Linked DNA regions of Prochlorococcus marinus CUG1416. Each later gene encodes a partner of the first gene's protein in a complex. Links are inferred from orthologs where the notes say so. Each region holds a gene or a part of one and is shown in the gene's direction. Other genes may lie near its edges. The genes, in order: mfd and uvrA.

Region 1 (4,393 bases):
AGGCTAATACTCCAATTACTGCTCCAAATATTATTAATATGTATTGATCGCTGATAGCTACTGCAGTAGTGATACTGTCTATGGAAAATGCAAAATCAGTAATTGAGAGAAGTGCTACAACCCTTAAGAACTTAAAATTATTTTTATTATTATCTGTGCCATTTTCGGCATTTTCTATTTCAGAATTAAAAAAAACATTAGAGAAGAATAAATATATTAAATAAAAACCAGCAAAAACCCTAATAAAAATAAACTTGAGAAGAACATTAGATAAAATGATGAGAATAATTCTAAATAATAAAGATATTGTAATACCAATATTTAAGGCTCTTGACCTTAATTCCGAACTGTCGAGGGATTTAGTAAGAGAAGCTAGTGCGACAGCATTATCAGCCGATAATAATAACTCTAGTGCAATTAATATTGGTAAAAGTGTAAAGATTTCGTACCAACTGTCTACTTGATCTAGTGTGGGTATAAAAGAATTTATTGCGGCTGAATCCATCAAATATTATTCACAATCAGTATAAAATCTAATATAATATGTCGGATATTCGTAATCAAGATTGATAACTATAAATGAGTTTAAATACTTTAGTTAATTATATTTCAAACTCACAAATTACCTCTGAATTAATAAAAAGAATTTCAAAAAATAAAGAATTAAATATTGTTGGTTCAAGTAGATATGCTAAATCAATAGTCTTAGATAGCATTGCAAAAAAAGAAAATAAAAATATATTATTAATTTGTCCTAATATAGAAATTGCCTACAAATGGATTGGTTATTTTGAAAGTTTAAATGATTTAGCAGTTTTATATTATCCGCCAACAGAACATTTACCATACTCGTCAATCAATAAATCCAAAGAGATTGAATTTACTCAGCTTACTGTTTTATCGAAATTAATAAAAAAAGAGAACAAAGAACTTAATATTGTTGTATCAACAGAGAAATCACTACAACCTCATCTAATAAATAAAAAATTATTAATTGAAAACAAGTTAGATCTGCAAAAAGGGGTTCAAATTGAAATTCAAGAATTAGCAAATAAACTTACATTGCTTGGTTATAAAAAAGAAGATGTAACTTCTACAGAAGGATTCTGGAGTAGGAGAGGGGAAATAATAGATATATATCCTGTAAATAATGAGTTCCCTATAAGATTAGAATTTTTTGATAATGTAATTGAGAAAATAAGAGAATATGATCCCAATACACAAAAAACACTGGAAAGTATCAATAATATTGAAATAATACAGGCTGGATTTGATTTACTAATAAAAGATAAGTTAAATAATTTATCTAAGAACTGTATTTTTAATTCAGAAGATATAAATAAAAATAATCTTGATCGTTATTTAGGAATAATTGAAAAAAAGCCTTCAAATATAATAGATTTCATAAAGAAAGAAACAATTCTTGTAATTGATGAATTAGAAGATTGTAATAAATTTGCGAATAACTGGTATCTAGATTCAGAAAGTAATTTTGATAATTGTGCGTATGAATTAAATGAAAACCTCAAAAATAATGATATTACCTTAAAGGCTAAGCCTAATTTGCATTTAAAGTTTGAGGAAATATTAAATTCACTGAGAAATTTTAATTTAATAAAATTGTATGAATTTGAATCTAAAGAGAATATTCATAATAGTTTTTTATTAAACGATAAAAGATTAAATTCATACTCTAAAAATATAGGGAAATTATCTAACGATATAAATAAATATATAAAAAATAAAGAAAAAGTATGGATATTATCGGCACAGCCATTGAGAACTAGGACTTTACTTTTTGAGCACGAATGTAATACAAACTTCTTAAATAATCCTAATGATAATGATGAAGCATTTAAGTCAATTAATAATTCAACTCCTTTAATTATAAAAAATAGGAACAATTATGAAATAGAGGGTTTTTATCTTCCTATATGGAAAGTTGTCCTCGTAACAGATAAAGAATTATTTGCACAACAATCTCTTTTTAATAATGTTTTCATAAGAAGAAAAAAAAGAAGTACCAATTCAAATATTAATTTGAATAAGATTAGTCCAGGGGATTTTATTGTTCATAAAAATCATGGAATAGGAAAATTTTTAAAAATTGAAAAAATCAATATAACTGGAGATTCAAGAGATTATTTAGTCATTCAGTATCAAGACGGGAAGATAAGTGTTGCAGCTGATCAACTCGGTAGTGTTAACAGGTATAGATCTAGCGGAAAAATAAAGCCAAAAATAAATAAATTAGGAGGGACAGAATGGGAAAGAATAAAAGATAAAAATAAGAAACAAATCAAAAAAGTTGCTGTCGATATCTTAAAACTTTATGCAAAGAGAGAAAAAGTAAAGGGGCACGTATACCCAGAAGATGGTCCTTGGCAAGATGAATTAGAGGAATCATTCCCTTATCAACCAACACCAGATCAAATTACTGCTGTAAAAGAAATAAAGTCTGATATGGAAAGCGATAAGCCAATGGACAGGTTAGTTTGTGGAGATGTAGGCTTTGGCAAAACAGAGGTTGCTGTTCGGGCTATTTTTAAGGCTATTACATCAGGCAAGCAAGTAATATTACTAGCACCTACAACAATCCTAGCTCAACAACATTGGAGAACAATAAATAATAGATTTTCACCTTACCCAATAAAAGTTTCATTACTCAATAGATTCAAAACCCTTAATGAGAGAAAGGAAATCTATGCAGGTTTAAAAAATAACAAAATTGATTTAGTAGTAGCCACACATCAAATTCTAGGGAAAGAAATTGAAATAAAAAACTTAGGACTACTTGTTATAGATGAAGAACAAAGATTTGGAGTAAGTCAAAAAGAGAAAATTAAAAAAATAAAAACTAACATAGACGTTTTAACTCTCTCGGCAACTCCAATTCCTAGAACTCTTTATATGAGCTTATCTGGGCTGAGACAAATGAGCTTACTAAATACTCCTCCTCCATCAAGAAGATCAATAAAAACATATTTATCTGAAATTGATATGGATGTAATAAGAACTGCCATTAATCAAGAACTTGATAGGGGTGGTCAAATATTTTATGTTCTTCCAAGGATTTCTGATATTGATCAAGCTGTAAACAAATTAAAAAATATGTTTCACAACTTAAAGTTTATTGTTGCTCATGGACAAATGAACGAAACAGAGCTTGAAAATGCAATGATTGCTTTTAATAACGGAGAAGTTGATCTCATGATATGCACAACGATAATTGAAAGTGGATTAGACATTCCTAAAGTAAATACAATTATAATTGAAGATTCTCACAAATTTGGACTATCACAACTTTATCAACTTAGAGGAAGAGTTGGGAGAAGCGGAGTACAAGCTCATGCTTGGTTATTTTATCCAAATATAAATAAAATTAATGACGCTGCAAAACAAAGATTGAAAGCAATAAAAGACTTTTCGGAACTTGGAAGTGGATACCAACTTGCGATGAAAGATATGGAAATAAGAGGAGTAGGAAGTTTACTGGGAGAAGAACAAAGTGGGAAAGTTAATGCTCTTGGATATGATTTATATATAGAAATGCTCCATGAGGCTATTTCAGAAATCTCTGGGCAAGAAATACCAGAAGTTAGTGACACACAAATTGACCTCCAAATAAATGCATTTATACCTGCAACATGGATATTAAACAGAGAAGAGAAGCTTGAGGCTTACAAATCTGCTACTGAATGTTCAAATAATAATGAATTAACTGAATTAGCTTCAGATTGGATTAATAGATATGGAACCTTACCGAAACCTGTTGAGTCCTTGATTATGATAATGAGACTAAAATTGCTTGCTAAAAAATGTGGTTTTAACAAGATCAAACTCAAAAAGCCAAACATCTTAATAGAGACCAAATTAAAAAATTCTACTTTCAAAATTCTTAAAAATTCTTTACCAAGTAATGTTCAAAATAAATTTAATTTTGATGAAAGGGAACAATGCTCCTTAATAACTATAAGAGGTTTAGGCGTTACTGAAGTTCAAAATCAAATTGATCAATTGATGTATTGCTTTGGTTTATTTCTTGAAGAAATAAATAATTTTGATAAGGACCTACTAATTAAAAAAGAATAAATTATTAAATAATTATTTAAAATCCGCGAAAGAGTTTAATTTCGGTTAGGTTTATAAAAATTTTTTCTTAATTCATGGGTGAATATATAGACGTCGGAATACAAACTTCGATTTTACCCTTAACAATAATTTTCTCATCTATTGCTCTTGGATTCTACGCACTATTCGGATTAGAAACAGAAAATGATGACGATGATTCTGATTCAGGTGGCGGGGGATTAATGCAGCCAATTTGAAATTATTTATAACCGATCTGTGTCGTTTTTCTCTTTCCAATCTTAAATAACCTATAAAAAGAGCC
Region 2 (3,770 bases), on another replicon or contig:
TTCTAAAAAACCAAATACTTTCTTTTTAGATGAAATTGATAATGGTCTAAGTGGTAAATCCTTGTTTTCGTTGGTTGAGCTAATAAAAGAAATATCTAAAGATCAACAGGTTTTATGTATTACACATCAGCCTTTTTTAGCTGCTGGAGGTTTAGCTCATTTTAAAGTGCATAAAAATGTAATTGATGGAATAACTTATACTTCAATATCAAAATTAGCTACAAAAAAACAAAGAAAAAATGAATTAATAGAACTTATTGGTGGAGGGTTTGGCGAAGCAAATGATTACGCTTCTAGTCTTCTTGACAGGGCAGCTGCATAAAATAGGAAAAATTCCACTATAATAACCTTTTTAAATCATAAATAGATTTAAACATGGTTACAAAAATCCATAATAGTTTTGAAGAAGATAATTCAATCAATATTAGGGGAGCTCGTCAGCATAATTTAAAAAATATTGACCTTTCTCTCCCAAGGAATAAATTTATAGTTTTTACTGGTGTGAGTGGAAGTGGTAAAAGTTCTTTAGCTTTTGATACCATTTTTGCTGAAGGTCAAAGAAGATATGTTGAAAGTCTTTCAGCATATGCAAGGCAATTTTTAGGTCAAGTAGATAAACCAGATGTCGACAATATTGAGGGCTTATCCCCTGCTATTTCAATTGATCAAAAATCTACAAGTCATAACCCTCGGTCAACAGTTGGAACAGTAACTGAGATACAAGATTATCTAAGATTGTTGTTTGGACGTGCTGGCGAGCCTCATTGTCATCACTGTGGGATTCCAATTGCGCCTCAAACCATTGATGAAATGGTTGATCAAATTCTTCTATTGCCAGAAGGTACAAGGTACCAATTGTTAGCTCCTGTTGTACGGGGGAAGAAAGGAACACACACAAAATTAATAAGTGGACTAGCTGCTGAGGGCTTTGCTAGGGTAAGAATTAACGGGGAGGTAAGAGAACTTGCAGATAGTATTGAATTAGATAAGAATCAAATTCATAGTATTGAGGTAGTAGTTGATAGATTAATAGCAAGAGATGGAATACAAGAAAGATTGAATGATTCTCTACAAACTTGTCTCAAAAGAGGCGACGGTTTAGCCATAGTAGAAGTTGTTCCGAAAAAAGGAGAAAACTTACCTCCTAATTTAGATAGAGAAAAATTATACTCAGAAAATTATGCTTGTCCTGTACATGGTTCTATTGTAGAGGAACTTTCTCCTAGATTATTTTCCTTTAACAGCCCATATGGTGCCTGTCCAGATTGTCATGGGATTGGTTATTTAAAAAAATTTACTGCTGATAGAGTAATACCAGACAAAACATTACCTGTTTATGCTGCAATAGCTCCTTGGAGTGAAAAAGATAATACTTATTATTTTTCATTACTATTTTCAGTTGGACAAGCGTATGGTTTTGAATTAAAAACTCCTTGGAAAGATTTAAGTGATTTGCAAAAAAAAGTTTTACTTTTAGGATCAGATAAACCAATATTAATTCAAGCTGATAGTCGTTTTAAAACTTCTAGTGGTTTTGAAAGGCCTTTTGAAGGGATTCTACCAATATTAGAAAGGCAATTGAATGAAGCTAATGGAGAATCAGTTAAGCAAAAGTTAGAAAAGTATTTAGAATTAGTACCTTGTAATACATGTTCTGGAAAAAGATTAAGACCTGAGGCGTTGGCCGTTAAACTTGGTCCATATAATATAACTGATTTAACTTCTATAAGCGTTTCTGAAACTTTAACTCATATTGAGCGAATCATGGGTTTAGGAAAGACTAATAAGGAAAATATATCTTTATCAGAAAAACAAAAGCAGATAGGTGAATTGGTTTTAAAAGAAATTCGTTTACGTTTGAAGTTTTTAATTAATGTCGGTTTAGATTATTTAACTTTAGATAGACCTGCCATGACTTTGTCTGGTGGAGAAGCTCAACGTATTAGATTAGCAACGCAAATAGGAGCAGGGCTTACTGGTGTTTTATATGTATTAGATGAACCAAGTATTGGTTTACACCAGAGAGACAATGACAGATTATTAGAAACATTAAAAAGCTTAAGAGATTTAGGAAATACTTTAGTTGTTGTTGAACATGACGAAGATACTATGAAATCCGCAGATTATATAGTAGATATTGGCCCAGGGGCAGGTATTTATGGTGGGGAAATTATTGCTAAAGGATCATATGAAGATGTCTTAAAATCAGATAGGTCATTAACGGGGGCTTATCTCAGTGGTAGGAAGTCGATTCCTACTCCAAAAGAACGTAGATCATCTGTTAAAAAAAGTTTAATTTTAAACAATTGCTCTAAAAATAATTTAAAGAATATATCTGTAGAATTTCCCTTAGGAAGGTTAGTTTCTGTAACGGGTGTAAGTGGGAGTGGGAAAAGTACTTTGATAAATGAATTACTTCACCCTGCCTTGTGTCATTCTCTAGGATTAAAAGTCCCTTTTCCTCAAGGGGTAAAAGAGTTAAAGGGTATAAAGGCAATTGACAAAGTTATTGTTATTGATCAATCGCCCATAGGGAGAACACCAAGATCAAACCCTGCCACTTATACAGGTGCTTTTGATCCTATAAGGCAGTTATTTACTGCCACAGTAGAAGCAAAAGCAAGGGGCTATCAGGCTGGCCAATTTAGTTTTAATGTAAAAGGAGGAAGATGCGAAGCTTGTAAAGGCCAGGGAGTTAATGTTATTGAAATGAATTTTTTACCTGATGTTTATGTTCAATGTGAAGTATGCAAAGGAGCTCGTTTTAATAGGGAAACTCTTCAAGTTAAATATAAAGGTTTTAATATATCTGATGTTTTAGAGATGACTGTTGAAAAAGCTGCAGAAACTTTTTCAGCGATACCTCAAGCTGCTGATAGATTATCTACATTGGTAGATGTCGGATTAGGATATGTCAAATTAGGCCAACCAGCTCCTACATTATCTGGCGGGGAGGCTCAAAGAGTTAAGTTAGCTACAGAATTATCTAAAAGAGCTACTGGAAAAACTCTATATTTGATTGATGAACCAACTACAGGTTTAAGTTTTTATGATGTTCACAAATTAATGGATGTCATACAACGTTTGGTAGATAAAGGTAATTCTGTAATTGTTATCGAACATAATTTAGATGTAATTAGATGTTCTGATTGGATTATTGATTTAGGACCTGATGGAGGTAATAAAGGCGGCGAAGTTATTACAGAAGGTATTCCTGAGGATGTAGCTAAACATCCCACTAGCCATACAGCAAAATATCTTAAAAAGGTTCTTAAATAAAAAATCTTTGTTGTATTTCTTTTTATTTTTAAGTATCTGATTAAAACGAAAGTCTTCTGTAAAGTTGTATAAACTTAGTAGATATCTGTCTTTTTGAAAACTTTTGAATTAAAAAATTTTTAAATCATAATGCTTTCTTAAGATTTCCTTTGGGAATCCATCTTATTTGTATTACAGGCTATTGATCTGAGGATTTGCTGAATGAGGTTGAAATTTTTACATTTACATTTACATGGTCTCATACGGTCTAAAAATCTTGAATTAGGTAGAGATGCAGATACTGGAGGGCAAACACAATACGTTTTAGAGTTAGTAAAAAGTTTGGCTAATACTTCTGATGTTGATCAAGTAGATTTAGTGACTCGTTTAATAAATGACTCTAAAGTAGATAATGACTATTCACAAGCAGAAGAATTTGTAGAACCAGGAGTTAGAATTTTAAGATTTAAATTTGGACCTAATAAATATCTAAGAAAGGAATTGCTTTGGCC

What was found.
Region 2: the proteins of mfd (region 1) and uvrA are in contact, whole or in part, in a crystal structure (PDB 4DFC), measured with the Escherichia coli proteins. The link is inferred for Prochlorococcus marinus CUG1416 from one-to-one orthologs.

Annotation. Positions count from the first base shown.
Region 1 is NZ_JAAORM010000002.1:638,008-642,400, forward strand. Bases 230-4,292 are described here. They hold mfd (transcription-repair coupling factor), read left to right. Parts: upstream 230-579; coding sequence 580-4,092; downstream 4,093-4,292. Other genes in these bases: HA146_RS04930 (TerC family protein), read right to left, coding at 230-505; HA146_RS04940 (hypothetical protein), read left to right, coding at 4,167-4,292. Outside these bases: more of HA146_RS04930, read right to left, coding at 1-229; more of HA146_RS04940, read left to right, coding at 4,293-4,328. UniProt on the Escherichia coli protein: Couples transcription and DNA repair by recognizing RNA polymerase (RNAP) stalled at DNA lesions. Mediates ATP-dependent release of RNAP and its truncated transcript from the DNA, and recruitment of nucleotide excision repair machinery to the damaged site.
Region 2 is NZ_JAAORM010000005.1:597,116-600,885, reverse strand. What follows is about bases 40-3,479. They hold uvrA (excinuclease ABC subunit UvrA), read left to right. Parts: upstream 40-375; coding sequence 376-3,279; downstream 3,280-3,479. Other genes in these bases: HA146_RS09495 (AAA family ATPase), read left to right, coding at 40-322. Outside these bases: more of HA146_RS09495, read left to right, coding at 1-39; HA146_RS09485 (glycosyltransferase), read left to right, coding at 3,481-3,770. UniProt on the Escherichia coli protein: The UvrABC repair system catalyzes the recognition and processing of DNA lesions. UvrA is an ATPase and a DNA-binding protein. A damage recognition complex composed of 2 UvrA and 2 UvrB subunits scans DNA for abnormalities.